2 regions of the Lactobacillus sp. PSON genome follow, and region 1 is predicted to be linked to the other one. Evidence: riboswitches for the same ligand, from Rfam matches in the RefSeq annotation. Region 1 holds a riboswitch; the other holds the start of a gene.
What was found. Region 1 has a riboswitch for thiamine pyrophosphate ahead of ACTHPI_RS03745 (ECF transporter S component). Riboswitches for the same ligand answer to the same signal wherever they lie in the genome.

Region 1 (15,504 bases):
AACTACGCGTTTAATCAATGATATGAATCAAATTATGAATATGATGATGACGCTATTTATGCAACTTTTGCGAATTCCAATAATTTTAGTTGGTTCATTTGTTTTAGCAATTATTACAATTCCACGCTACTGGTGGGCGCCAGTTTTAATGTTAGCTTTAATTTTAAGTGTTGGAACTTGGGTTATGAAAAATATGACCAGTCTTTTTAATAAGTTTCAAGAAACAATGGATCAGATTTCTACTCGAGTAAAAGAAAATTTACAGGGAATGAGAGTTGTTAAGTCATTTAATCAGGGAAATAATGAGATTAAAAAATTTAATAAAACATCGGATTATTTAAATGACTTAAACATCAAAATCGGATATTGGTTTTCAGCAATTATGCCAGCATTTATGTTGATTGCATACTTGGTGATTTCATTGGTAATTTTATTAGTAGGAACAAGTATTAAATCTTATCCAAGTGATGTAACTGTTGTAAGTCCATATGTTTCTTACATTTTAACTTTATTATTTGCTATTTTAATTGGTGGAATGGTTTTGATGACTTTTTCACGTGGGAATGTTTCTCTTAAAAGAATTGCAGAAGTACTTGAAACAGAAGCTGATGTTAAATTTGACGAAAATGCACCTAAAGAAGAGTTGAATGGCTCTATTGAATTTGACCATGTCTCATTTACTTATCCAGATGGTAATGATGAAACTTTGCATGATATCTCATTTAAGATTGAACCTCATCAAATGATAGGTGTAGTTGGAGCAACTGGATCTGGTAAATCAACTTTAGCTCAGCTTATTGCCAGACTATATGATCCAACTGATGGTGAAATTAAAATTGGCGGAAAAAACTTAAAATTAGTTAGTGAAAAAACTTTACGTGATACAGTTTCGTTAGTTTTACAAAAAGCGATTCTTTTTTCAGGAACAATTGCATCTAATTTGCGCCAAGGTAAAAGAGATGCAACAGATTATGAATTGAAACGAGCTTCAGAAATTGCTCAAGCTCAAGAATTTATTGGACGCTATCCAGATGAATTTGATCATGAAGTAGAAGAAAGATCAGCTAACTTTTCTGGTGGACAAAAACAACGTCTTTCAATTGCACGTGGAGTTGTAAATCAGCCACCAATTTTAATTTTAGATGATTCAACTTCTGCGCTTGATGCTAAAAGTGAAAAATTAGTTCAAGAAGCATTAGAACATGATTTAAAGAATACAACAACAATGATTATTGCTGAAAAAATTATGTCTGTAAAAAATGCTGATAAGATTCTAGTGCTAGATGAGGGTAAGTTAGTGGCTATGGGAACTCACGATGAACTTCTTAAAACTTCTGATGTTTATCGTGAAATCTATAATAGCCAAAAAGCAAAAGAAACAAGAGGTGAAATGAATGAATAAAGCTCCAGAAAAAAGCAATGTTCAAAAAGCTTTAGCCTATTTTGCTCGTTATCTTAAGCCATATTGGAAGGGCATCACGGTTGTGATTGTCTTGGGGTTGATTTCTACAGCAACACAAGTAATTGCACCAATTTTCTTGGGAAATGCTGTATCAAGTTTGACTAAGTTTGTAGCAGGGGCTTTCAAAGGGCAAAGTCATTTAAATGACTTTTATCAGGCATTAGGCTTAATGATAGGTTTTTATGCGTTAGGTATTACTTCTACTTTTATTGCTTGGATGGTTATGTCTAAGTTCAATGCAGATTCTACTAATGATATGCGTGAAAACTTATTTGGAAAATTTCAAAGAATGCTGATTAAGTACTTTGATACTCATCAGGACGGAAAGCTCCTTTCATTATTTACATCAGACCTTGATAATATCTTTAATGCAATGAATAATGCAGTTTTTGAGATTATTTCTCAAGGTACGCTTTTCATTGGGACAATTATTATCATGTATGTTGTAAACCCATTGATGGCAACTATGACAGTAGCTACTACACCTTTTATTTTGATAATTAGTATTATCATTATGAAAAAAGCTCGCAAATATTTAGATAAGCAACAAGATGAAATTAGTGATCTTAATGGCTATATTAATGAACAAATTAATGGTCAAAAAGTAATTATTGCTAATGGTTTGCGTGAAGAATCAATTGAAGGTTTTAGAAGTTATAATAATAAAGTTCGCAATGCAATGTTTAATGGACAATTTTATTCAGGAATGCTTTTCCCATTGTTACAAGGATTGTCTTTGCTTAATTTAGCTATTGTTATTGCAGGTGGAGCATGGATGATTGTTTCAGGACAGGTTAGTCAAGCAGTAGGATTGGGATTAATTGTAACTTTTGTAGAGTATTCTCAGACTTATTTCCAGCCTTTGACTCAGCTTACTTCAATTTATTCTATGATTCAGCTAGCACTTACTGGAGGTCGCAGACTTAATGCTGTAGAAGAACAAGCTGAAGAAAATCCAGAACTTGATGGTGAAGTTTTAACTGAAATTAAGGACGGAGTAAAACTAGATAATGTTTACTTTGGTTATACTCCAGACAAAGAAATTTTACATGGGGTTAATATTTCAGTGGATAAAGGCCAGTCTGTTGCTTTAGTTGGACCAACTGGTTCAGGGAAAACGACAATTATGAATCTTATCAATCGCTTTTATGATGTTAATAAAGGACATGTATTGTTTGATGGAGTAGATGTCAGAGATATTACATTAAAGTCTCTTCGAGATAATGTTGGGATTGTGTTGCAAGATTCAGTTTTATTTACTGGAACGATTGAAGATAATATTAGATATGGAAAGCCTACTGCTAGCCGTGAGGAAGTAATTCGTGCAGCCAAAGAAGCACAGATTCATGATTTTATTATGACTTTGCCCCAAGATTATGACACCCAAGTTTCTGATGAAAATACGATTTTTTCTACTGGGCAAAAACAGCTCCTTTCAATTGCTAGAACTATTTTAACGGATCCAACTTTTCTTATTTTAGATGAAGCTACTTCTAACGTTGATACAGTGACAGAAGCTAAAATTCAAAAGGCTATGGATGCAGTAATTGCAGGAAGAACAAGCTTTGTTATCGCTCATCGTCTTAAGACGATTTTAAATTCTAATAAGATAGTTGTCTTGAAAGATGGAAAGGTAATTGAAGAAGGGAATCACCAAGAACTTCTAAAAGAACATGGCTTTTACTATGATTTATACACAAACCAGATGTCGTTTGACTAAATTGTGTTATAATGAAAGCGTTACATAATAATTAAGTCACTAGGGGTGCTAATTAGCTGAGACGATACCCTTTGAACCTGAACAAGATAATACTTGCGCAAGGGAAGTGAAAAGAAGCGAATATTATTTAATGCTCCTAGCTGGCTTATTTGATAGTTTAGTTAGGAGCTTTTTATGTTTACTAGATCATCAAAATGGGATGTTAAATCAGTCATATTAGTTGCCTTAATCGGAATTTTAATGGGAATCATCTATACTTATGGCTTTAATAATATTTATAATTTAGCTAAGTTTGTTATGCTTCCAACTGGATATGCTCCAGTGATGGATATGATTTTTTCTGGACTTTGGTATATGGCAGCACCGCTTGCAATGTATTTTGTGCCAACTGTTGGTTCTGGGGTTTTGGGAGAAGTAATAGCGTCGATAGTTGAAATGGCAATAGGTGGTCAATGGGGAGTGTTGACTGTTTTAGAAGGTTTAATTCAAGGAGCAAGCAATGAAATTGGTTTTTTCCCTAAAAAATCACACTATGAAAAATTCACTTGGAAGAGTGTTTTGATTGGAGCGTTTTGTGCGAATTTAGGTGGCTATATTCCGCAGTATTTTATTTATGGTTGGTATAAATATAGCACTAATTTACAAGTTATTATGTTTATTGCTGGGATGATTTCCGCCATTATTTTTGATGGGATTTTAGTAAAATTAATTACTAATTCATTTGATCGTGCTTTAAAACCTAAATTAGATATAGATTAATAACACAAAATTATTTCATAAAAAAAGAGTGGTCTTAAAACCACTCTATTTTTTAACTTAAAATTGATTCAACCTTAGTAGTGAGCATATCGATTGCTACATTATTTGCTCCTCCTTCTGGAACAATAATATCAGCGTAGCGCTTAGTAGGCTCAATAAATTGATGATACATTGGCTTAACTGTATCCATATATTGATTGATTACAGAGTCAAGTGAACGACCACGTTCCTTCATATCACGTTCTAATCGACGAATGAAGCGAATATCATCATCTGTATCAACATAAACTTTAATGTCCATTAAATCACGAATCTCTTCATTAAATAAAACTAAGATTCCTTCCAAAATAATGATATCTGCAGGTTCTACATGAACTGTTTCATCACTTCGAGTGTGTGCAGTAAAGTCATATGTTGGCATTTCAATTGCTTGACGCTTCAAAAGCATTCCCAATTGCTTTTCAAGAAGCGGCATATCAAAAGCGTTAGGATGATCGTAATTAATATTCATTCGCTCTTCCATAGGGATGTTAGTATTATCCTTATAGTAAGAGTCTTGAGTGATAATTGTAATTCGATCATTATCATCAAACTCTTCAGCAATTTTATGGGCGATAGTGGTTTTACCGCTACCGGATCCTCCAGTAATTCCAATAATCACAGGTTTATCAAGATTTGTCATTTTTTACTCCTTAAAATATATCCTTACCAATATTACCTGTAAAATCGCGCTATGACAACATTTCTAATTGATTTTTTAATAAAAAAATTGTGTAATATTTAATTTAACGAATATTTAAGATAGAAATCAACAAATAAGTACCAGAAATATCGAACACTTTTAATTATTTATTTGATATAATTCAGCAATTTACTAACCATTTATGGTATATGATATAAAAATGTGTGGAATTTAATTAAAAAGGCACTTTTCACTTTTGTGAAAAAAAGGTAAAATATAAATTAACGCTATGTATGAAAGGATGTAAAACATGACACCAATTATCGAATTCCATCATGTTGACAAATACTATGGTAAATTTCATGCCTTAAAGGATATCAACTTAACTATCAATGAAGGCGAAGTCGTTTCAATTATTGGACCATCTGGATCTGGTAAGAGTACGCTTATTCGTACAATGAATGGATTAGAACCAATTAATAGTGGTAAGCTGATCGTTAATGGTTATGATCTAGCAGATAAGAAGACTAATATTAATAAAATCCGCAAGGATGTCGGAATGGTATTCCAGCACTTTAATTTGTATGAAAATCATACTGTATTGGGCAATATCGAATTAGCACCGCGTGTCGTATTGAATCGTCCTAAAGATGAAAATGAAGAAATTGCAATGGATCTTCTTAAAAAAGTTGGTCTTGAAAACAAAGCTCATATGTTTCCACGTAATTTATCAGGTGGTCAACAGCAACGTGTAGCCATTGCTAGAAGTTTAGCAATGCATCCAAAAGTAATCTTGTTTGATGAACCTACTAGTGCTCTTGACCCTGAAATGATTCAGGATGTTTTAGATGTTATGCAACTTGTTGCTGAACAAGGCATTACAATGGTAGTAGTTACTCATGAAATGGGCTTTGCAAGAGAAGTCGCAAATCGTTTAATTTTCTTTGATCAAGGTCATGTTTTGGAAGATCGCAAGCCGGAAGAATTCTTTGCTCATCCAAATACTGAACGTGCACAAGAATTTTTAGGTAAAATTATTACAAATTAGCCGAGGTATTCTTATGCGAAAAATACGGAAAAAACTTGGACTTACAATCCTTTTTTTATTAGCAGCAATCTCACTAAGTGCTTGTGAAAGTTACGGTAATAGTGAAGCTGAACCAAAAAAAGATCAAGTTTATAGCCAAGTAAAAGCAAGCAAAAAGATTATCTGGGGCGTTAGAAATGATACTCGTTTATTCGGTATCATGGATATTAAAGAAAATAAGTTAGTTGGATTTGATATTGATTTAGCTAAGGCAATCACTAAGCAAATGCTTGGAAAAAACGCTAAAGCTGAGTTATTCCAGACAACTTCTAAAACTAAGATTCCAGTTTTAAAAAATGGTAATGTAGATGCTTTGATGGCTACTGTAACTATTACACCAGAGCGTAAAAAGCAAGTTACTTTTTCAGAACCTTACTTTAATGCTGGACAATCTCTTTTAGTATCAAAAAAGAGCTCAATTAAATCAGTCAAAGACTTAAATAAGTCTGGCACAGTTGTGGTAGCGGTTAAGGGAACAACAGCAGTAGAAAATATTCATAAGTTTGCTCCAAAAGCTCGTGTTCTTGAATATGATGACTATGGGCAATGTTTTACAGCGCTTAAGGCTGGTCAAGGTCAGGCAATGAGTACTGATAATGGTATTTTAGCAGGTATTGCTGCTGAAAATCCGGGCTACAAAGTAGTCGGAGGTGCCTTTACTCATGAGCCATACGGTATTGCTGTTGATAAAGGACAGACTAAAATGGCTAGTGAAATTAATAAGGCTTTTAATGAACTCAAGAAAAATGGTACCTATAATCGCTTAATGCACAAGTGGTTTGATGGTATCCCAGGATTTAGTATAAAGGAGGCTGAAAGATAAATGTGGTCATTATTGGTTAATAATTGGCAAACCTTTTTGATTGGTTTCTGGAATACTATCTTGTGTAGTGTTTTGGCTTTGATTTTTAGCTTGATTATTGGAACCGTCTTTGCCATTTTAGAAACTATGCCAAATAAATTTTGGCGTGGGGTTGCCCGTGTTTATATCGAAATATTCCGTAATATCCCATTATTAGTTATTGCGATGATCTTTTATTTAGTTATTCCACAATTTTGGATTAAAATGAGTGGTTTTGCGGCAGGTACAATTGGGTTAACTTTATATACTTCTGCCTTTATTTCAGAAACTGTTCGTGCTGGTATTCAATCAGTTGGAATGGGTCAAATGGAAGGTGCTAGAAGTAATGGTATGACTTATTGGCAAGCAATGCGTTACGTTATCTTACCGCAAGCTTTTAAAATTGTCATTCCACCATTAGGTAATCAATTTGTTAACTTGATTAAAAATTCAAGTGTTTTAGCCTTTGTTGCAGGTTTTGACTTAATGTATCAAGGGGATGTTATCGCATCAAGTACTTTCCAAACAATTCCAACTTACATTATTGTAGGATTATTCTACTTGATTTTGACATTGCCATTGTCATATTATATGCAACACTTAGAAAACAAATAAAAGGAGGATTTAGATGGATTTTTCACATGCATATTCATGGATTAACTTCCGCTTCCTCCTGGACGGGTTGTGGGTTACAATCTATGTTTCACTTATTTCAATTGCATTAAGTTTTATTATTGGACTTGTTTTAGGAACAATTAGATATTCTAAAGTTCCAATTTTATCAAAGATTGTTGGCTTTATAGTGGATATTATTAGAAACTTGCCGCTTCTTTTAATAATCTTCTTTACTTATTTTGGATTGCCAGCAATGCAGATTAGGGTCAACGCAGTTGTTGCGTCGATTATAGCTTTGGTTGTATTTGAAAGTGCAATGATTGCTGAAATTGTTCGTTCTGGTATCGGAGCAGTTGATCCTGGTCAAATGGAAGGTGCTAGAAGTAATGGTATGACATACTTACAAGCAATGTTTTATGTAGTTATGCCACAAGCTTTAATGAAGATGATTCCAACGCTTTTATCACAATTTGTTTCCTTAGTTAAGGATACTTCTCTTGCAACGATTATTATCTTGCCGGAACTTCTCTATCACGCACAAATCGTTTATAGTCAAGATACTAATTATATGATTCCAATGTACTTGATTATTGCAGTGATGTACTTTGTAGTTTGTTTCTGTTTATCAATGGTTGCATCTTACTTACAAAAGAAGTTTTCAAACGATTAAATATCAAAAAATACTAACTACGTGTTAAAGTTAAAGTAGTTAGTATTTTTTTGTAAGGAAATTAAATATGGATGCAAATTTGCAATTAACAGACCTAGAACGAATAGAATTAACTAAAAAGTCATATCAAAATTTAAACTTAGGTGACCGAATTGAAATTGGTGGTCACTTTATTGGAATTGTTACAGATTCTATTTATGAAAAAGATGGCTTAAGAGCTTTTGTAATTACGAATCAAAATGAAGTTACGATTTTATATAAAGGCTCATATGGCTTTTTAAAAGGTAATCCGACCACTTGGCGGGATGAGTGGCTTAAGACGAATTTACCAATTTTAGTATCATTGCTTGTTAATAATGAAAAGAAAATTCCTAGCCAATTAAATTCTGCAGCTAAACTTTTAAATAAGACGATTAATAAATATCCTAAAGCACATTTTTATATTTATGGACATTCTTTAGGCTCGATTAATGCGCAATATGCTTTGGCTAATTGTCACCATCCAAGTTCTATTTATGGCGCATATTTATATGAAGGAACCAATATTTGGCTTCTTTTAACTCAAAAACAGCGCCGAGTTGCAGCAAAATTAAGAACAAAAATTTATAACTATGTAGATATTTATGATCCAGTAACCCTTGGCATTACTGCTACTCATCATATGGTAGGAAGATTGATGTATGTAGATTCAACGCCGATGTCACCCATTAAGCAGCATATGTGGGGTGGGTATCGTTTTGATAAAGATGGCAACTTGCTTTTGCGCGACGTTGATGATGAATTTTTAAGAGAAAGTTTGAATGAACGTAAATTTTTAACTAAGACTAATGATTTAGCTAAGGCCTTAGAAAAGAAAGGACAGGCTGGTGAAGTAAGAAAACTTGCCGCAGAAAAGTTAACAGATTTGAAGAAACGTTTCCCAGATAACAGCGCTTTTAATAAATTAGCAAGTTTAATTAATAAGGCTGGATTTTTGAAAGATAAATAATTAATAAAAAGGCTTAATTTTGATTAAATTCAAAACTAAGCCTTTTATACATATACTATATAGTTTAAACTCTATTTTTTCTTACAAAAATATGATATAGATTTTCCTATGAAAATTAAAACAAAGCTCATCAACATAGGTCTTATAAATGTTTGAAGGTTGAGGACTCGCATATCTAGTAAGTAGTATAAAAATAAAAGTAGGTAGGTGATAAAAAAATCTATTAAATTTTTACCCATATCTCTTGTGTACTAATTCCACTCCATACCACATGCTACTGCCCAAACGGCTAACTGACCTGCTACAAGAATAGCGTTTGTTTTTACACCAGCTCCTTTTGCAACTCTAATTACTACTTTTGCTAGCTCTTTCCAAGCCTTTTTCTTTGCGTATTTAACAATAACGCCAACATTTACCATTGCAAAAAGTTCATCTTTAATTTTATTGTACATACACTTGCCCATACTATTCCAACTGAACATTGAAATGAATGGAGAATATGTAGTTGAACTAGTATTTGCTAAATAATTAACATCTAATTCGCGACTAGCTGCTTGTAACTCTTGTTTGCTAAAATTTTCTTTAGCATATTTATTAAGATTTTCTTGACTTACGCCATGAGCAAACATTTTTTGTAATTCTGTCGCTACAGTATCAACATCTTGAGATTGTACTGAATCACTCGCATATACATTACTTGAAAGTGTCGCAAATAATTCTAAAATAATAGTAAAAACCATTAATAATTTAATGATTTTGATTGATTGTGATTTTGTTTTATTCATAAACACATTTCTCTTCTTTTAAAATATTAATTTTTTTAAAATTATAACAAATATATTAAAGTGGTGCAATAAGCTTTATTAAAGAAGTGATATGGGTAACTCTAATGAAATATCTTTTAGATGATTTAAAATAATAAAAAACGTTTCCCAGATAACAGCGCTTTTAATAAATTAGCAAGTTTAATTGATAAGGCTGGGTTTTTGAAAGATAAGTAATTAATAAAAAGCTCGCCAAATGGCGAGCTTTTGCTTAATAAGATTATTGTTTCCAAGCAGCATCAAGCTTAGTTTTTCCAGTTGAAATAGCAGTATTCCAGCTTTGCTTTTTACCAGCTTGAGCTAAAATCGTTTGCATATTTGCATTCACTTGATCATATGCAGTTGTAGCATTCTTAGTAACTGGTAAGAAATAAAGATTCTTGGTTGTATCAGCTAAAATTGCAGGAACTTTACTATTTTTATCAGCTTTATAAGTCTTAGAATTTAAGACCTTAGAGTTAACTGGCATGTAACCTGTTTGCTTGGCCCAATATAGTTGAGATTTTTCACTTGAGAGGAACTTAAGATACTTGAAAGCAGCAGCTTTTTGCATAGCAGATGCCTTATTAAACATATAAATGTCTGTACCTTGTTGAGCGTTCAATTTACTTGGACGAGGCGCAATCCCATATTGATATTTTTTACTCAAAGCTTGTTTAACATAAGCTTCATTAGCAGTAGAACCAATAAACATCGCAACTTGAGCATTATCAAAAGGAGTTGACATGTATTTTTCAGTACCAGCTTGCATGAAATAGCCGTTCTTTACGCCATCTGCATAGTAATTAATGACTTTTTTAGAAGTTGAACTAGCAAAATTTAGTTTATTATTAAAACTAACTCCATCTTCCTTCATTGCAAGCATGTAATAGTTATTAAGTGCATCAAAACCGGCTCCTCGAACTTTATGGTTGCTCTTTTTATAGATAGTTTCAGAAGCTGCTTTTAATTCTTGCATGGTAGTAGGTACTTTTACACCATATTTATCAAGTAAGGTCTTATTATAGAAAAGGACCTCAACTGATTTATTAAATGGTACACCATATTGCTTGCCGTTGATTTTTGCTCCATCCCAAAGACCTGATTGAATGTCGCTATTTTTATAAGAACCCCAACCAATGTTTTTGTTATCAACATAAGGAGTTAAATCAGTTAACATATTATTCTTAGCTGCGTTGTAAAGCCAACCAGGATAAGCTTGGGTAATAGTTGGTAAGTCTTTAGGAGATTGAAAACTTGAAGTTAACTTTGATTGTAAGTCAGCATAGTTTCCGCCTTGGCTTTGCAATTTGATAGTAATGTTCGGGTTTTCTTTTTCAAAATCGCTTGTAAGTTTCTTAAGAGTATTTTGAGAAGTACCAGTTAAGGAATACCAGAAAGTTACGGTTGTTTTTTTAGAAATTTTTTCTGGAATTTTATTACTAGAATTATTAGCTGACTTGTTTGAACATGCGCTAAGTGCAATAAGTGCCACTAAGGCACCCGCAATTGTAGCGACTTTATGTTTGAGTTTCATTTTTTAAGTTTAAAAACCTTTCTTAACTCGAATATTTTTAAAATTACACCGTAATTTTATCATAAAAAGCGGATTATTATAAATAGTTTTTCGAAGATTGTTCTTGATTGACAAAAAATAATTAGAAATCTATTATTGGAATTGAAAATATAATAATTTTTAGGAGGAATCATGGATAAAGACCCACTAGTATATCAATATGCAATTGGTAAGCGTAAGCCTTACGATTATGATTATGGTAATCGTCAAGGTAATCAGAATGCAGGTTGTCCGTTTTGTGATGTAGCACATTTGGAAAATATTTTTGAAAAAGACGAAGATCGTATTTGGCTCAAAAATAAATATCCCACTTTGCAAGATACTGACCAAACAATTTTAATTGAATCAAGTGATCATCAAGGAGATATTTCAACTTATACTCGTGAAGAAAATCAAAAGTTAATGAAATTTGCTTTGAAATGTTTTCATAAGATGTTAGATTCTAAGAAATATAAAAGTGTTTTATGGTATAAAAACTTTGGTCCTAAATCAGATGGTTCATTAACGCACCCTCATATGCAGATTGTAGGATTAGATAAAAAAGATGGTTATCAAGATGTAGGCGAAGATAATTTTAAGGGCTTTGAAGTTGGAAAAAGTGGCGATGTTGAAATGAATTTGTCCTCTCGTCCAGTTCAGGGCTACCAGGAAGTTAATATTATTACTTATCATAATCAAGACCTTGATACTTGGGCAGATTTAATTCAAAAAGGAACTCAGTATGTAAGATCAGTTTTATCTCATGGTGTTGATTCTTATAACTTATTTTTCTATCCAATGAATGATGGGCAAGGAACTTGCTGTAAGATTATTCCTAGATTTTATGCTTCACCATATTTTGTTGGTTACAAAATTTCTCAAGTAGATGATTCCGATACTTTAAAATGGGAAGCTGCACGTCTTAAAGGCTTTGTGACGGGTGGAATAAGTCTTAATTAATATACTTATAGATTTTTTCCTTGGTGGCAGACTGGTTTGCCACCTTTTTGTTATAATGAAAGTAATAAAAATGCGCATTATTAAAGAAGGAATTTATCAATGAAAAAAATCGTAGTTATCGGATCTAGTAATGTTGATACAACATTACATGTAAAAGACTTCCCTAAACCAGGTGAAACTATTAATGCTCAAGATGTTACTATAGCAGGTGGTGGTAAAGGTGCAAACCAAGCTATTGCTGCAGCAAAAAGCGGAGCAGAAACTGAGTTTATTAGTCGTGTAGGTGAAGATAGTTTTGGTGAATTTATCATGACTCAACTTAAGAGTTATGGTGTGTCTCTTGATTATGTTCAAACAACACAAGAAGAAAAAACTGGACATGCTTATATCACTTTAAATGAAAATGGTCAAAATGATATTATTATTGACCATGGTGCTAATTATCAATTGAGTGTATCTGATATTGATGCAGCAAGTGACTTGATTGATGAGATAGATTGTGTGATTGCACAATTTGAAACACCAATTGAAGCAACGATAGAAGCTTTTAAGATGGCTAAAAAGAAAAATGCTGTTACAATTTTGAATCCTGCACCTGCAATTAAGCAAATTCCAGTAGAATTATTGAAATACACTGATTTAATCGCACCTAATGAAACAGAAGCAGCTTTAATTACTGGTATAGTAATCAATAATGAAGAAGATTTAAAGAAGAATGCTGAAAAGTTGCATGAATTAGGTGTAAAAAATGTCGTTATTACCTATGGTGATAAAGGTTCATATATTTCAGCAGGCAATGTAGAAAAGCTTGTTCCAGCTTTTAAAGTAAGTGCTACTGATACAACTGGTGCTGGAGATACTTTTATTGGCTTTTTAGCTGGAAACTTAAATAAAGATCTTTCTAATATTGAAGAAGCGGCTATTATTGCTAGTCGTGCATCTTCTATTGCAGTTCAACGTCTTGGAGCCCAACCTTCAATTCCAACTGCAAAAGAAGTAAAAGATTTAATGGAGAATTAACATATGGATAAGCAAAAACAAGATGAATTAAAAAAAGAAGCAGCCATGCAAGCTGCAATGATGGTTGAACCAAACTCAGTCTTAGGAGTTGGTACTGGTTCAACTGTTGCATTTTTTATTGATGCTTTAGGCAAAAGAAAAAATGAAGAAGGTTTAGAATTAAAACATATTGTTACAACTTCTAATAGAAGTAAGAAGCAACTTGAAGACTTAGGCTTTAAAGTTGATAAATTAAGCGATATAGATCAAGTTGATCTTACTGTTGACGGAGCTGATCGTGTAGATGACCAATTAGATGGTATCAAGGGCGGTGGCGGAGCATTAACTCTTGAAAAAAATGTTGCTGTTAACTCTAAGAAAATTATTTGGATTGTTGATGAATCAAAGCTTGTTCATCATTTAGGTGGATTTGCACTTCCAGTTGAAGTATTACCAATTTCATGTGAACAAAACTTCCGCAAGTTCCAAGAAGAAGGCCTTAAGCCTAGATGGCGTATGACTGATGAGGGTAAGCGTTATGTAACCCACTACGGCAATTATATTATTGATTTAGCAGCCGACCCAGTACCTGCTCCACACGGCTTGGCTGATTATTTAGACCATACTGTAGGAGTTGTAGAACATGGATTGTTCCTTGATATGTGTGATGAAGTAATTATTGCTCATAGCGATGGTACGATTGAAGAAAAAACACGCTAAAATAAATTTCCTTAAAAGTTGGATAATTCCAGCTTTTTTGTTTTGTTCAAGATTGGTAAAATTAACTTAACTACTTTATCGATTTTTAGAAAGGAAATTTATTATGACTAAAAAGCCATTAATTATTAGTACTGATCCAGGCATTGACGATGTTGCAGCAATGACAATCAGTCTATTTAGCAAAGAACTTGATGTAAAAATGATTGTACCAACTTGGGGAAATGTACCACTTAAGTATACTTTGCAAAATACACTTAATTTAGAAAAATTTTTAGGTACTCAAGTTCCAGTAGTTGTTGGAGCTAATCAACCATTAGTTGCCCCAGCTATCAGTGCGGCTAGTGTTCATGGAAAAACCGGTATTGCTGGTTTTGAATTGCCAGAAGCTGATAATTCATTAATAAAACCAGGACTTGCTTCAACAATAATGTATGAAGAAATCATGAATAGTCCTGAAAAAGTAACCTTGATGGGAATTGGTCCTTTAACTGATTATGCACTTTTATTAAAGCAATATCCTGATGTTATCGAAAATATCGAAGAGTTTGTTATTATGGGTGGTAATATTGGTCGAGGCAACCATAGTCCTTTAGCAGAATATAATATTGCAGGTGATCCAGAAGCTGCTAGTGTAGTATTTAATAGTGGAGTTTTAGTAAAAGTGGCTCCTCTTGAAATTGGTAACAAAGCTCATGTTACTCAAGCACAAATGACAGAGATTAAGAAACATGGAAAAGTTGGTGACATGCTCTATTCAATGTTTTCTAATATTCATGAGCCAGATGGTGACACAAGAATTAAGATTTTTGACCCAACTGCTGTAGGAATTATGCTTCATCCTGAATTTTTCACTATGAGAAAAGCTCGTGTAGACATTGAACTTACTGGTCGCTTTACTTATGGTGCAACTAGCATGGACTTTATGAAGGAAGATACTAATGCATTAATCGCCACAGATGTTGATGTTGAAAAATTTGCTAGCTGGTTTATTGATAGTGTGGAAGTTGCTGAACAAGGGCAAAAATAATGACAGACTTTGTTTATCGCAATGTAATGCGCGATATTAAGCAAAATATTTTAAAAGGAAGCTACAAAGGGATGCGTCTTCCTGATGAGCGTAGTCTTGCAGAGTATTATCAAGTTAGTCGTTCTTCAATGAAGCGCGCTTTAGGAGTGCTTGCTGAAGAAGGAATTGTCTTTAAAAAACGAGGTAGCGGCACCTTTATTAATCCCTTATATTTAAAAAATCAAGCACTTTTTCGTTATGAAGGTTCTAATTTAGGTTTAACTGATAGTTTTAAATGGCCTGGTAAAAAGCAAACAATTAAGTTACTTAGCTTTCATGTGGTTAAGGCCACTCCTGAAATTGCACAAGATTTGTTTTTGAATGAACAAGATTTTGTTTATGAGTTTAAAAGACTTCGATTATTAGATAATCAGCCGTTTTTAATAGAAACAGGTTATATACCTATCAAAATTATGCCTGAATTAAAACCAGAAATTTTGCAAAGTTCACTTTTTAATTATTTAGAAGATGAACAAAATAAAACAGTAACCAAAGCATCTTTAAATATCACTGTTGAACCTTCAAATAAAGAAGATCAAAAAGAAATGAAATTAACTCCAACTGAACCTGTGGGAGT
Region 2 (15,504 bases), on a different contig from region 1:
GATTGATCTGGTAAAAACATTCTCTTAACTTGCATCATGTGACGAACTTTTGAAAAGAGTCCAGTCTTTTTAATTTCTTTCATATTAAGAAGTAATACGCCAGAATTTAAATAGTCAAACACCTTCTTATTATGAATATTATGGAAAAAGAACTTTCCCCAGTAATCCAAAACTCCAACCATTTCAATATTTGTAAGGTCTTGTTCATAAAAATCTGTTAGATTTTTTCTAACGATAATATCATCATCAAGATAAAGAATACGATCAGGAATTTGTGGTAATTCATCAGCAAATAGTCGAAGCATAGCATAAGGAGTAAATCTTGTATTCATATTCGCTGTAGGAGGTTGTTTGATAAAAAGACTACTGCAATCAATCAAATCAACTGAATTTTTTGGATTTTGATTAATAACCAGAGTACGAATGTAATCTGCAGCTGTTTTAGAAAATGGATGATAGTTCTTTTTTTCGCTTTGAGTGTACATGGTAAGAATGTAAATATGGACTTCATCAACGTTTTTTAATAATGATAATGTTGAAATTAATACGCCGTCTTCGGCATTAGAATCTCCACAAAATAAAATATTCATTTTTGGACCTCCTTATTTTTTTGGATATAATGGCAATAATTATAGTTACTAGTTTTACTACGAAGTTGCATTGTATTTCTAACTTCATTGTAAAGCTTTTCTTGCGCTTTTTTGCTTGAAAGGGCTTGGTCTGGATAAAAGGGACCGTCGATATAAGTAATAATTTTTGGATGTTTACCAAAATGAGGCTTGTGATAAGTGGTGGTCATTACAAAGCAGGGCGTATTTAGTTTAATGGGAAAATGAAAACTTGTAGCATCAAATGGTCTAATCTTAGTATAATATGGCCACACATGAGCTTCTGGATAAATGGCAATGATGCCTTTATTAGATATAACTTTCTTAATTGATTTAATTAATTTGATGGATTGCTTAATATCTCGTCCAACGGGAAGTCCCCCATAACGAACTAATAGTTTTCCTATAACGGGGATGCCCCAGTTAGCTTGACCTGCAATTGCATAAAAACGATAAGGAGAAAAAATAGTTAAGGGATTAAACACATCTCCCATTGGTTGAGTATGATTACCATAGACAAAATAACCTGTATTTTGGACGGTTTTAAGTTTATTCTTTCCTACAATATGCACATGCAGAAATAACCTAGAATATATCCAACCAAATGCAAATGCTAAAGTACGAGCGATAATATTCCAAATTTTTTGTAAAGGTTTAGAAGGGAGAATTGTGTAGTTATCTGGTAAACTAAAACTTTGATTATGAGAATCAACTAGGTCATCAGTTAGGTGAGTGTAGTAGTAAGTTTTCATTTTTTCTCCTTTAATAAAATAGTTATGTATTATTTTATCATGATTTTTGATATGAAAAATAATTCTGAATTAACAAGATTATACAGGAATACAAAAAAGAGCAAGACAAAAATTTGCCTTGCTCTTTTGAAAAGAGATAAAAAAAGCACCGACTCCTTGCAGTGCCATTTTTATATTAGTGGGTGGCCAGGGGATCGAACCCTGGACCCACGGATTAAGAGTCCGTTGCTCTGCCAGCTGAGCTAGCCACCCATATTTTCATCAGCTTTTGTACCGCTGACAGTTAATAATATTATCAAGAATTTTGACTTTTGACAAGACTTTTTTTAAAAAAACTTCAAAAAAATAAAAAAGTCGCAATTGCGACTTAATGATTAGAGCTTATCCTTTATCTTATAAGGTTCGCCATGAGCTTCATCTCTAGTTTTATCTGCAAAGTAAATTGCATATGTACCATTTTTGGAGTTTTGTGCGATAACAATTTGACCAGCTGTTGGTCTATCAGCTTTGATGATTTGAGCGCTCCTACGAGCTTCTTTATAATCATGTGAAGATGCAATTGCGTCACCGGGATTAAAGAATACATTTTCGTTGTTCATAATTTTACCTCCTAAAAATTAAGTTTATCTATTATCTTTATTTTAGCAGGAAAATAGCAAATATACCTGGTTAAAAGATTGAAAAGATACAAAAAAGCACTACCTCAGTAGTGCCTTCGTGATGGGTGGCCAGGGGATCGAACCCTGGACCCACGGATTAAGAGTCCGTTGCTCTGCCAGCTGAGCTAGCCACCCATATTTTTATCAGCTCACCAGCTGACAGATATTATTATGCAATGAAATGAAATAAAATGCAAGTCTTTTTTTATAATTTTTTTGATTTTTTTGTTAAATTGAGTAAAAACCAGTATAATAAAAGGGCAAAGGAGGCATCGACATGCCAAAGAAGATTCTTGTCGTCGATGATGAGAAGCCGATTTCCGATATAATTAAATTTAATTTGACTAAGGAAGGCTTCGATGTCGACACAGCCTATGATGGTGAAGAGGCTGTACAAAAAGTTGACGAATATGATCCAGATTTAATGATTTTGGATTTGATGTTACCTAAAAAAGATGGCTTGGAAGTTGCTCGTGAAGTACGACAAACTCATGATATGCCTATTATTATGGTAACTGCAAAAGATACTGAAATTGATAAAGTCTTAGGTCTTGAAATGGGGGCTGATGACTATGTAACTAAGCCGTTTTCTAATCGTGAATTAGTAGCTCGTGTAAAAGCAAACTTGCGTCGTCGTGACATTGTTAAAAAAGCAGAAGCTGCAAGTCAAAAAGAAACTGATAAAAATATTACTATTGGCAATTTGGTTATTATGCCAGATGCTTATATTGTTGAAAAAAATGGTAAAAAAATTGAACTTACTCACCGTGAATTTGAACTTCTCTACTATTTAGCTCAACATATGGGTCAAGTTATGACTCGTGAACACTTATTACAAACAGTATGGGGATATGATTATTTTGGTGATGTTCGTACAGTAGATGTCACAGTACACCGACTTAGAGAAAAGATTGAAGATAATCCAATTCAACCGCAAATTTTGGTAACTCGTCGTGGCGTAGGCTATTATGTAAAGCAACCAACCGAAGAATAATTAAGAAAGCCACAGTTTTAATTTCTGTGGCTTTCTTTTTTGCGTTTTTGGGTAAAAATAAAAATGAAAGAAATAGTAAATAAAATAAAAAAGACCTTTAATTCAATTAATACAAAGTTAGCTGTAGTATTTATGTTAATGTTGCTTGCAACAATTGAAGTGATTGGGGCGTATTTTACACGTCAGCTTGAACAAAGTAGTATTGAAAACTTTCAATCATCAATTCAACTTCAAAATGTGGTTACAAGCCAATTAGCAAACCAATTAACTAAAGATAATAAGGGAACAAATGATAAGTTAAGTCGAATTATTAATGATTATAGCAATGATTCAATTAGTGAAATCATTGTAGTTGATAATAAGGATATTATTCGTGCTGTCTCTAGCTTTAATGATCGTAGTAGAATTGGACAGCGTGTTAATAACAATAATGTAAAACAAGTTACTTCTACAGGACGTCCGCTTACTAAAATAATTGATGATAATGGTAATTATATGATTCAAATTACGCCTTTAACAAGTGGAACAGGTGCTACTAATATTATAGGAGCTGTTTATGTAAAGGCAAGTATGCAAAATGTATTTCAAACTTTAAGAAATACTTCTATGATGTTTTTAGTTACATCATTAATTGCAGCAATTCTTGGTGCAATCTTATCTTTAGTTATTTCTCGAGCAATAACAAGACCAATTGAAGAAATGCAAGATCAAGCATTAAATATTGCAGATGGGGATTATTCAAGCCAAGTAAAAATTTATTCAAATGATGAGTTAGGTCAATTAGGAAAAGCATTCAATACTTTATCGGTAAGAATAGAACGTTCTCAGGAAGAATCAGATAGTGAAAGACGCCGATTAGATAGTGTTTTGTCACATATGAGCGATGGAGTAATTGCTACTGATAGACATGGTAATATCACGATTGTTAACCAAATGGCTTTGAACTTTTTAAATACTACTGAGAAAGCTATTGTTAATAAACCAATTTCAGAAGTTTTGGGATTAAATGAGTCTTCACAGGAAATAATTTCTAATCAAAAAGAAATTGTTGTTACAGTTAATCAAGGCACTAGAGATGAAATGATTTTACATGCTAGCTTTTCATTAATTAAGCGTGTAACAGGTTTTGTTTCTGGTAGTGTTTGTGTACTCCATGATGTAACTGAACAACAGAAAAACGAAAACATGCAAAGACAATTTGTTTCTAATGTTTCGCATGAATTAAGAACTCCGTTAACTAGTTTGAGTGCTTACATTGACACATTAAATCAAGGTGCGTGGAAAGATCCTGAAATTGCACCTAAATTTTTAAAAGTAACTCAAGAAGAAACTGATCGTATGATTAGAATGATTAATGATTTACTTAGTCTTTCTAGAATGGATCGTGGAACTTCTAAGATGGAATTAGAATTAGTTAACTTAAATGATTTTGTGGCTCATATCTTAAATCGTTTTGATATGATTGTAAAAAATGATAAAAATAAAAGTGATAAGAAAAAATACACAATTAAGCGAGAATTAGGCAAACAGGCTATTTGGGTTGAAATTGATACAGACAAAATGATGCAAGTTATTGATAACATTATGAATAATGCTATTAAGTATTCCCCAGATGGTGGTGTAATAACCGTTAGACTTAATGAAAGCCAAGGTAGGGTTATTTTAAGTATTTCTGATCAAGGATTAGGAATCCCTCGTAAAGATTTGGGTAAAATTTTTGATCGCTTTTATAGAGTAGATAAGGCTCGTTCACGTGCTCAAGGAGGAACAGGATTAGGATTGGCAATTGCTAAAGAAATTATTGAAGCCCACCATGGTAGAATTTGGGCGGATAGTAGTGAGGGACGCGGTTCAACTTTTTACATTTCGCTTCCATATGAACCAATGAGTGAGGAGGATGATTGGGATGAAGTTTAAATTTAAGTTTAGTGATTTATTTTTAGAAATTGCTACAGTATTCGTTATCATTCTCTCGATTATTCTTTGGATTTTTATTATGACTAGTGATCAGCGCTTTAGTCATATTAATCAGTCGCAATTAACGCGCCAACAATCTAGAACGCGTAATAGTAAGTCTTTGTATGATTTGTATATTCCTACTAATGCTTATGGCTTTGTTGATGGAAAATTATATCGTTTATATGATTCAAAAAATAATTTGCCATTTGAATTTTCTAAAGAATTGCAAAATGTTAAAGCAGAAAATGGAATAAAAAAGGTTAGCTCTGCTCGAGAAAAATATGAAAATATCTTAAATAATCCAGATTTTATTCAATTGTCTTATCCCGATGAAATTACCTTTGGTCTTTTTACTAAAACTAAGATGCAAAAAGGAGATCGTGAGTTTAATAGAATTTTTATTCCGAAAACTAACAAATGGCTCTACCTTGGTAATGATCAAAACACTTCTTTATATCGAATAAACTTGAAAAAAGCGAATTTTGATACTTTACGTCATTACGTAAAAATTGCTAAAAATAAAGAAGCAGTTAATTTTGTAAGATTAAAATCTGGGTATTCAGCGTTTTATTCAAAATCTGAAAACTGGAATGTTTATAGTTATCTTACATCAACTCAATCAGATTCATATTTTGTATCTCGCCTTTTAGGAACATCTGGAGTAACTAGTCGTACTAATAAAAATGGACATACGACATATTCCTATAACTACTATACTAGATTAAGAGTGCCCCAATCTGGCGAAAATAATCATCATGATTATTTATATACTCATTATGAAAAAGCTAAAGTGCCAACTGCAACTAATCGTTTATTTGACAGTATATATTATGTACATAGGTTAGGATTAACTGAACAAGATTTGCGCTTTTTTGATGCTGACAAGAATAGTGTTCGTTATACCAACTATATTGAAGGAATACCAGTATTTTTGAATGATCATGATTTACAAGTTGATACTAAGTTTTCATCAGATTCTGTAACAGTCGCGTTTAACAGTACAAATTTTCAAATTCCAATTCCATTTGATGGGCAAACACAAACTTTAGAATCAACTTATGATATGATTTCTACGCTTTCTAAGCATGGTTTACATCAATCTGAAATTGAACGAATTATGGTAGGTTTTAAAGTTGAGAGTGATCAAAGTCATGATAATTTGGTAAATTTAGTACCTACTTATTACATTAAGGCATTTGGTGAATGGAAGAGTGAAGCTGACTGGCTTAAGCAGGATATAAGTGTATTTCAGAAGACTGAAGAAGTTTCTACAGATGAGGTGAAGTAAAAATGGATCATAAAAGAATTGAATGGTTGTTTTTAATTGTCTTTGCCTTAATAGATATTTATTTAGGGGTTGAGATTTTGCGCTCACCAGTTAATCTGAGTACAGCCGGGGCAAATAATACTTCAACAACCAATATTCGTTCAGAAATGCGAGCAGATGGAATAGATTTACCAGAAAAATTATCTGATAAACAAGCTTCGGGATATTATTTAGCAGCGAAAAATCGCAACTATTTATCAGGTAAAGTTAGTTCTTTAACTAATATGGATGCACATTATTCAAAAAGTGATAATAATTTATATGCTACACCTAAACAAGAAGTTGATATTAAAGGTAAGCACGAAGAAATTTTAAAACAATTGGAAAAATTTAAAAATAATCCCAAAAATGTTCCATATGGTAAACAGTTTAGATATGAACCTGATATGTCTGGGGAAAATAATTATACTTTTGTACAAAATTCAGATTATGGGCAAATTTATGATAATGATGCTCAATTGACAATTACTGTTCAAGATGGACAAATCACTAATTATACCATGTCATATTTGGGACCAATTAGTTCAGTTAGAGAATTGCAGTCAACGATTAGTCCATGGCATGCAGTTAGAGCAATGTATACTGATCGTGAAATTGTTAATAACTCTAAAGTGATAAAGGTTAAGTTGGGGTATTCTAAATTGACTGATGTTAAAGGAAGCATTATTTTCTTGCCAACTTGGCTTGTGTGGGTGGAGAATAAAACAACTAAAAATATTACAATGAAACGTGTTAATGCTTATACTGCACAAATGCTGCAAAATAACACTTCGTATAATGTTGAAAAAAATTAATTTGGAAAGGAAAATACTAAGTGCAAGTTTCAGTTTTAGCAAGTGGATCTACTGGTAATACTAGTTTGATTATTACTAAGCAACATAAAATATTAATGGATGCGGGTTTATCTGGTAAAAAAACACGTGAACTTTTAGCTGAAGTAGGAGTAGATATTAAAGATATTGATATGGCATTTTTAAGTCATGATCATACTGACCATAGTGGTGGTTTAGGAGTATTAATGCGTAGATATCCACAAGTAAATGCTTTTGCTAATAGTGGAACTTGGAATTATTTATTAGAAAGTAAAAAAATAGGTAAACTTCCTGTAGAGCAGATGAACATAATTGAGCCAGGACAAACTAAAACGTTTGGAGATTTGGATGTGACAGCGTTTGCTACAAGTCATGATGCTGCTGATCCGCAATATTATGTATTTGAAAGTGAAGGTAAACGAATTGCTTTTTTGACTGATACGGGATATGTTTCTCAAGATGTTGAAGGAGTAATTAAGGAGGCGGATGCCTACATGATGGAGTTCAATTATGATACTATGATGTTAAGAGAAGGACCATATTCTTGGTCTTTAAAGCAACGTATTTTATCAGATGTTGGTCACTTATCCAACGAAGATGCGGCACAAGCTTTACTTGATATTGTTTGTCCAAAAACTAAACATATTTTTTTGGCACATCGAAGTAGTCATAACAATACAGAATATTTGGCTCATGAGACGGCAATGGAAATGTTAGTAGATGGAGATGCTAATTTAGATAACGATGTAAAAATTCTGGATACTGATCCAGAGATTCCTACGGAGCTAGTTAAAATTTAGTATTTTTGCAAACTTTATTCATATAAATTTCAAATTTAGCTAGTATGATTATTGTTAATCAGGAGGATAGTTTTATGGAAAATCAAGATCCAAATAGACAAAAACGAGTTAGTGAAAAAAAGAAAAATAATAATATTTTAGTAAAGACTGCAATTGTAGGTGTAGTTGCAGGTCTTATTGGTGGTGGAGCATCATATGCTGTGCTCGACCATATGAATCAAAACTCAAATAATGAAGCTCAAACTAGCATCTCTTCTACAAGCTCCAAATTATCTAAATCAAGCGCTAAAACTAGTGGAACTATGACAAGTGCTTATGACAGAGTAAAGGGTGCAGTTGTTTCTGTAATTAATCAAAAGCGTCAATCATCTACTTCATCAAATAGTATTTATAGTTTGTTTGGTGGAAGTGATGATTCTTCTGGTAGCAAGAAGAGCAACAAACTTGAAACTTATAGTGAAGGTTCCGGGGTTGTTTATATGAAGTCAAATGGTAAAGGTTACATTGTAACTAATAATCACGTAGTTTCAGGTAGTGATGCTGTTGAAGTTATGCTTGAAAATGGTAAAACTGTAAAAGCCAAAATTGTTGGTACTGATGCTACAACAGACCTAGCAGTTCTTTCAATTGATGCAAAATATGTAACTCAAGTAGCTGAATTTGGGGACTCTAAGACTCTTCAAGCAGGTCAAAGTGTAATTGCTGTAGGTTCTCCTCTAGGCAGTGAATATGCTTCAACTGTAACTCAAGGTATAATTTCTGCACCAAGTAGAACTATTACTACTTCTTCAAATCAACAAACAGTTATTCAAACTGATGCAGCAATTAATCCAGGTAATTCAGGTGGTGCTCTTGTTAACTCAGCAGGTCAAGTCATTGGAATTAACTCAATGAAGTTATCACAATCGACTGATGGTACTTCTGTTGAAGGAATGGGATTTGCTATTCCTTCTAATGAAGTAGTAACTATTGTTAACCAATTAGTTAAGAAGGGTAAAATTACCCGTCCACAGCTTGGTGTAAGAGTTGTTGCACTTGATGGAATACCAGAAGCATATCGTTCTAGAATGGATATTGATTCTAAACTTAAGAATGGTATCTATATTGCTCAAATTGAAAGTAATGGTTCAGCAGCTAAGGCTGGTCTTAAGACTAAGGATGTTATTACTAAAGTCGATGGTAAAACTATCAGCGATGTTGCATCACTTCACAGTATTCTTTATACTCATAAAGTTGGCGATACTGTAACTGTTACAGTTAACAGAAATGGTAAGAATCAAGATATTAAGGTTAAACTTCAAGGAAATTAACTAGACTAACAACTAAAAAAGAGCCTGTTTTAATAGCAGACTCTTTTTTCTTAACAAAAATATTGTGTAACATCTGATTATTCGTAAAATAAATACATATTTATAACATTGTGCTAAAATCTGTGGATAACTCTGTGAATTGTGGATAATAATATGTGCTTTTTTAAAAAATAATTGAATATAATCTCATAATTTATCTCAATAGTAATTATATGTAAGGGCTATAAAGACTAACTAAATAGCATTTAAAATAAATGTTCGAAATTTACTGATAATTTTCTATCTATTGGTATTATTTACTGATAGATAAAGAATAGACTACTAATTATAGTACTTAAATTTAAATAAACACTAAATATAGAAATATTGTTTCATAACTAATGTGGAAAAGTTAGCCGTGGTATACTATAAGCATGAATATTAAAATTGTATGTGTTGGAAAACTAAAAGAAAAATATTTTAAAGATGCGATTGCTGAATATGAAAAAAGACTCAGCCGTTTTGCTAAAGTAAAAATCGTCCAGGTGCCAGATGAGAAAGCTCCTGAAAAATTAAGTGCTGCTCAAGATGAACAAGTTAAAAAAATAGAAGGGGAAAGAATTTTGTCCAAAATAAAGGACAAAGAATATGTTTATGTAACAGCAATCAAGGGTAAGCAAAGACCAAGCGAGGAATTTGCTAAAGAAATTCAAGATTTGGCAACTTATGGACATTCAGATATTACTTTTGTAATTGGAGGTAGTCTTGGAACTAGTGAGGCGGTTAATAAGCGCGCTGATGATTTGATTAGTTTTGGTAAACTTACCATGCCACATCAATTGATGCGTGTGGTATTAATTGAACAGATTTATCGAGCTTTCATGATTAATAGTGGAAGTCCATATCATAAATAAAGTATTATAATGGAATAAATGATACTGTAAAGAAGGCATAAAATGAAGAAATCATTTATTTTGTTAACTAGCGCTGTCTTATTAGGAATTAGCGCAACTAGTGTATCGACTCAAACAGTGAATGCTACAAGTAATCGAGTAGTTGACGAAGCTAAGATTCAAAAATTAAAGATCAAATATGATACAAAAAGCAAAGAACTTAACTTCTCTGGTTTAGCTACCAAAGGTGAAAAAGTTATTATCAATTATAACGGTAAAAAAGTTAAAATCGCTAAAGTTAATAATGGTCATTTCACTGCTAATGTGAAGTTTGTGGGTTACAAACCATTCACCATATATGCAGTAAACAGCAAAGGTAAACGTGTAACGCCAATTAGTAAGGTTACATCAAATAACTACGCTGCCAAAACTCCAGTTGCTATTAAATCAGGTAGAACTAAGAAGGGCATAAGTTATACTTTCAACACAATTCCAAATAACAACTTAGTAATGTATTTCCAAGGAAATAAAGTTTTGACTAAGAAAACTAGTTCTAAGACTACCAAGGTCTTTATTCCTGCTAAAGAATTGAAAAATAAGAAGGGCCACTTCACTGTTAAACAATTGCAAAAAGGCAAAAAAGCTAGTCCAGCTTCAAAAGCTGAAATAGTTAAAGTTGGTGTAGCTTCTGTGTTGAATTATTAATACTAAAACCTCCACTCAAATTATGGGTGGAGGTTTTGTTGTACAATGAGGATAACGGAGGACTAGAAAAATGCTAATTATCGTTATCTTAAATGTAATAATCGGCTTTGGAATATCGTATTTTTGTGCCAGAGAATTAGGATTTGATCTGACGCTTTGGACAATGAGTATTGATTTTTTGATTTGCGGAGCAGCTTTATTTATTTGCGGCATTCCAATTTGGCAAAATTATCAAAATTCATCAGTGTTGACTTTTATCGCAAGCTTATTAGTGCTTGTCGGGGCTGTTAGTTTAGTTATTAGTTTGATTATGAAAATTCCGCGTAATTTTAATAAGAAAAATAGACGTGAGCTGGGAATTATGCTGGAATTAATAGGTATTATTGCACTTATTGTTTTGTGGAAGAAACCATTTGATTGGGAAAGCTTTATTTTACCAGAATTATTTGTTTTGCTAGGTTTAGGAATTCTATGGTTGAATAGAGTTAAATAGTTATTGGAGAAATTCCAAAACTAACATGTACAGAATAATAAAATATTAACTAGAATTAAGACTGTGATAAAAATTATCCAGTCTTTTTTGGTTAATGGTATTTTTACAATAGTTGATCTTAATGCTTCTTCTTGATAGCCGTGAGATTGCATACCTTGTGCCAAATTTTCTGCGGAGTTTAATGCAACGATAATTGCCTTAAAGTAAAGTTGCGGTGACCAAAATGAAAGGTAGAGTCCGCGCATCATGGCATTGGTTCGAATTTTCTTAACAGCTTGTTGCATTTGCGGAACAATATTTAATGCTGCTAAAACACCATAAGCAAACTTGCTTGGTAAATGTAAATTCTGTTCTAATGACCTAGCAAATTCCACAGCACTAGTATCAATCATTACACAAGAAATTGTTAGAACATAGACATAAATACGCGTTGATAAAACCCAAGCAAAATATTTATCTGGATGAGGTGAAAACCAATATAATGTAGCAAAAATCGTAAAAGCTGCAATAAAAGGAGCAACTAAAATACTTAACAAGTATTTTGGCTTAATTTTTTTTAATAGTAAATAAATTAAAATTGCAACGATAATAATTAGATTAGTAGTTAAACTTGCCTTGAGTGATATTTCCAGGGAAATAATAAAAGCAAGGATAAATTTTAAGCTAGGATTCATATTAATTCTCCACATAAGTTAATTGTCGATTGGCAAATACAAGGTGGTAATCACACCATTTATCCATTTCTTGAAGTTGATGACTAATAATTAAGATGGTCTGATGGAGTTCTTTTTGAGTTTCTTTGATTAGTTGCAAAATAATTTTACTAGAATTTTTATCAAGGCCACTAAGTGGTTCATCAAATAAAAGTACATCATGACCAGATAGAAGCATTAATAAAATTTGTAGCTTTTTTTGTTGACCACCAGATAAAGAATAGACAACTTGATTTAGATGAGTATCTAATTGTAATAATTTAAGCATTTCCTGGATTTTTTTATCTGAAAAGAAATTGTTTTTGCAAAGCTTTTTACTTAAATTAATTTCATCTTCAACTGTAACTTTTAAGAATTGATCGCTTGCATTTTGAAAAACTTGTGCAACGTGAAGAAGATATTTACGTGATTTTAATTTAGAAATTTCATTATTTTGATATTTAATTGAACCAGAATATGGATTCATTTTAGTCAAAACTTTAAAAAAGGAACTTTTACCAATTCCATTAGCACCAGTAATTAAGGTGATTTTTTCTTGGGGGATGCTTAAAGATTTTTGATTTAGTAATAAACGATTTTGACTAATGGAAGTTTTATTTAAAACAAAAGTTGGCTTGTCATTTTTTGAAGGTAATGAGAAGTTAAGGCTTAATTGAGTATTTTCCTGATTAAGTATTTTGGCTTTTTCTAATTTTGAAAGGAAGACAAAACTATTATTTTGATATTGTAAAATTTCATCACAGATTTTTTGATAATCATTTAAATTATGGTCACTTAAAATAATGGTTTTTCCTTTTTTCTTGAGTTGGTTTAACTTATTTATTAAAAAGATGCGAGATTCAGGGTCACAACTTGCAAATGGTTCATCTAAAATTAAATAATCAACATCCATAGCAATTAAGACTGCTAAAGCTACGCGCTGTTTTTCACCGCCTGACATTGTAGAGATATCTTGATCTAATAAGTGTGTAATTTGAGCAAACTTTGTGGCAATTTTTAGACGATGTTCATATTCAGGAGGTGATTTTTGTAAATTTTCTAATGCAAAAATAATTTCATCTCTGGCAGTAGCCATGGTGAATTGCTGACTAGGATTTTGGAACATCATGGCGTAAGTTGAATGATTTCGATTGATATTTCCTGATGAAACTTGTCCAGCTAGTTTTGGATATAGATTTGCAAGCAATTTTAAAAGTGTACTTTTACCGCATCCTGTAGGACCGGATAATAAATAAAATTTTCCAGGTTCTAGATTTAAATTAATATTTTTTAGAATATTTTTATCTTTTTCGTAGCCAAAAGACAAATTATTAATTTTGATATTTTTCATAAAAAAAGCCTCCTAAGTTAGGCGGCGTATAAAATAGTATCTTCCCTGCGACAGCATTATCTGTATCAGGTTCAATGGGTATATTCTCAGCTATTTTATAGCACCCCTCAAGACAATTATAGAAAATATCATATAAAATGTCTATTTTACAACAGTGTAAGCTCTTACACTAAAATAATATCAACTTTTGATATATAATATAAGTATAGTGTTATATTTAATAGAAATAGAAAGGATGGACATATGACAGCTGTTGCGTTGGATCAGTACCTTATGAGTGTACTTAAAGCGGATAAGACTGGAAGTAATGAAGTAAAGCTTGAGGCAGGCAATAAAAATTTTGATTTGTTTACCATCTATCTTGAAAATCATGATACTGACGTTCATCATTACCGAATGGATGTTTCAACGATTATCTACGTTGTTAATGGAAGTGTAACGATTAAGAGTGGTGAAAAAAGTCTGAATTTGAAGTCTGGTAGTGTTTTATTACTTACAGAAAATAGCAAATATTCCGTACTTAATCAGTCAAAAGATGCTTTAATTACAAAATTTAAGTTTCAACCAGGATTTGAATATAGAAAATTTTTTAACGATTTTGCTTGTAAGGGTATTGAAGAGGAAGCAATAGTTGATAAAATTGCTCGAAGCTTAAGTGAAGAACATGTTCTGTGGATGAAGAACAGTCCTTTAACTCGTCCATCTCAAATTATGCGTCATATTATTGATGGGTATCTTAATGAGGAGTTATTTACAAGAGCTTTAATTGGTGCTGAACTAACTGTGATGTTGATTATTTCAATTCGTAATCAGCGTATGGTTTCTTCAACGAGTCTTGATAAGACTAAATTTGAGAAAAAGGCTCTCGATAATTATATTGATAATAATTTTGAGGATATTTCATTATCTAAAACTGCAAAATATTTCGGTTTTAATCCAAATTACTTTTCTAATATGGTTAAACAAAAAACAGGGAAGAGTTTTGTAGATCATGTTGATGATAGACGAATGCAAGAAGCAAAAGTTTTGCTTGCACAACCTGATATTTCCTTAAAAGAAATTATTTCAAGAGTTGGTTATTCAAGTAAGTCATTCTTTTATAAAAAGTTCAATGATTATTACCAAATAACTCCAGCAGCTATGCGAGAAGAATTATTTAGAGATGCTGGTATTCATTTGAGATAACAAAAAACCATTTCCTAGGAAATGGTTTTTTGTTTACATTTTTTCAAGTCTAGCAATTCTGTCTTCTGTCGGTGGGTGAGTATCAAATAAAGAACCGCTATGCTTAAATGGATTTTCAATATACATTCCAGCGCTTGATCTATCTGCTTGCTTCATTGGAGCACTGCCCTCAATTTTTTGAAGAGCAGAAATTAATCCTTGAGGATTCCGAGTTAATTCGACTGAAGAAGCATCAGCTAAATATTCTCGGTTACGTGAAAGTGCCATTTGTGCAAGACTTGCTGAAAGTGGACCTAAAATTAATACAAATACTATAGCAATAATTTTAAAAATCATCTCAACTGGATTAGATTCACGATCATCATCATCTCGACTGCGTCCACCGCCCCACCAGATAAAGCGACTAGCCATTCCAGAAATAAATGATATTACTCCAACTAGAACAACAGCGATGGTTGATAGACGAATATCATAATTGCGAATATGGGAAATTTCATGCCCTAAAACCCCTTCTAACTCTTCACGATTCATCATATCACGTAAACCTTGTGTGACAGCTACAGCACTATGTTCCGGGTCTCGTCCCGTGGCAAAGGCATTCGGACTAGAATCTGGAATAATGAAGACTCGAGGCATTGGGACACGTCCGACCATTGCCATATCCTCTATAATATGCCAAAGCTCTGGATCGTCTGATTCATGTATCTCTTGAGCGTGATTAAGACTCATAACCATATTTGCAGGATTTTGCATGACAATGAACATGTAAATTAAACTACCAAAAAAGGCTATGGCAATCCCTACGCCAGGAGAGTTGCTAAATAAGTAGCCAAATCCTGCACCTACTAAAGTTAAAATAATGACAAAGGCTGTCATAACGATGACAGTCTTGCGTTTGTTTCGTGCAATTTGTTGGTATAACATTTTGTTTTACCTATAAATTAAAATTTAACTGTTGGAACTTCTTTTTCTTGTTGAGGAGTTT

Region 2: it holds a riboswitch for thiamine pyrophosphate, as region 1 does, so the genes downstream of both, ACTHPI_RS08960 (ATP-binding cassette domain-containing protein) here and ACTHPI_RS03745 (ECF transporter S component) in region 1, are expected to answer to the same signal.

Annotation. Positions count from the first base shown of each region.
Region 1 covers NZ_JBQXFW010000004.1:119,549-135,052, forward strand. The annotation lists gene ACTHPI_RS03735 (ABC transporter ATP-binding protein) at 1-1,402, shown strand, start outside; gene ACTHPI_RS03740 (ABC transporter ATP-binding protein) at 1,395-3,182, shown strand; TPP riboswitch at 3,214-3,304, shown strand; gene ACTHPI_RS03745 (ECF transporter S component) at 3,357-3,941, shown strand; gene udk (uridine kinase) at 3,994-4,623, opposite strand; gene ACTHPI_RS03755 (amino acid ABC transporter ATP-binding protein) at 4,934-5,671, shown strand; gene ACTHPI_RS03760 (transporter substrate-binding domain-containing protein) at 5,685-6,533, shown strand; gene ACTHPI_RS03765 (amino acid ABC transporter permease) at 6,534-7,166, shown strand; gene ACTHPI_RS03770 (amino acid ABC transporter permease) at 7,180-7,836, shown strand; gene ACTHPI_RS03775 (hypothetical protein) at 7,904-8,824, shown strand; gene ACTHPI_RS03780 (streptococcin A-M57) at 9,076-9,609, opposite strand; gene ACTHPI_RS03785 (ABC transporter substrate-binding protein) at 9,869-11,164, opposite strand; gene ACTHPI_RS03790 (DUF4931 domain-containing protein) at 11,336-12,142, shown strand; gene rbsK (ribokinase) at 12,242-13,162, shown strand; gene rpiA (ribose-5-phosphate isomerase RpiA) at 13,166-13,861, shown strand; gene ACTHPI_RS03805 (nucleoside hydrolase) at 13,965-14,888, shown strand; gene ACTHPI_RS03810 (GntR family transcriptional regulator) at 14,888-15,504, shown strand, end outside.
Region 2 covers NZ_JBQXFW010000010.1:21,819-37,322, forward strand. The annotation lists gene ACTHPI_RS08885 (glycosyltransferase) at 1-590, opposite strand, end outside; gene ACTHPI_RS08890 (lysophospholipid acyltransferase family protein) at 587-1,360, opposite strand; tRNA gene ACTHPI_RS08895 (tRNA-Lys) at 1,540-1,612, opposite strand; gene ACTHPI_RS08900 (hypothetical protein) at 1,735-1,959, opposite strand; tRNA gene ACTHPI_RS08905 (tRNA-Lys) at 2,082-2,154, opposite strand; gene yycF (response regulator YycF) at 2,297-3,013, shown strand; gene walK (cell wall metabolism sensor histidine kinase WalK) at 3,077-4,930, shown strand; gene ACTHPI_RS08920 (YycH family regulatory protein) at 4,920-6,260, shown strand; gene ACTHPI_RS08925 (two-component system regulatory protein YycI) at 6,263-7,093, shown strand; gene ACTHPI_RS08930 (MBL fold metallo-hydrolase) at 7,114-7,911, shown strand; gene ACTHPI_RS08935 (S1C family serine protease) at 7,986-9,221, shown strand; gene rlmH (23S rRNA (pseudouridine(1915)-N(3))-methyltransferase RlmH) at 9,635-10,114, shown strand; gene ACTHPI_RS08945 (hypothetical protein) at 10,157-10,798, shown strand; gene ACTHPI_RS08950 (hypothetical protein) at 10,869-11,291, shown strand; gene ACTHPI_RS08955 (energy-coupling factor transporter transmembrane component T family protein) at 11,312-11,965, opposite strand; gene ACTHPI_RS08960 (ATP-binding cassette domain-containing protein) at 11,967-13,334, opposite strand; TPP riboswitch at 13,360-13,454, opposite strand; gene ACTHPI_RS08965 (helix-turn-helix transcriptional regulator) at 13,578-14,519, shown strand; gene htpX (zinc metalloprotease HtpX) at 14,553-15,443, opposite strand; gene ACTHPI_RS08975 (LemA family protein) at 15,461-15,504, opposite strand, start outside.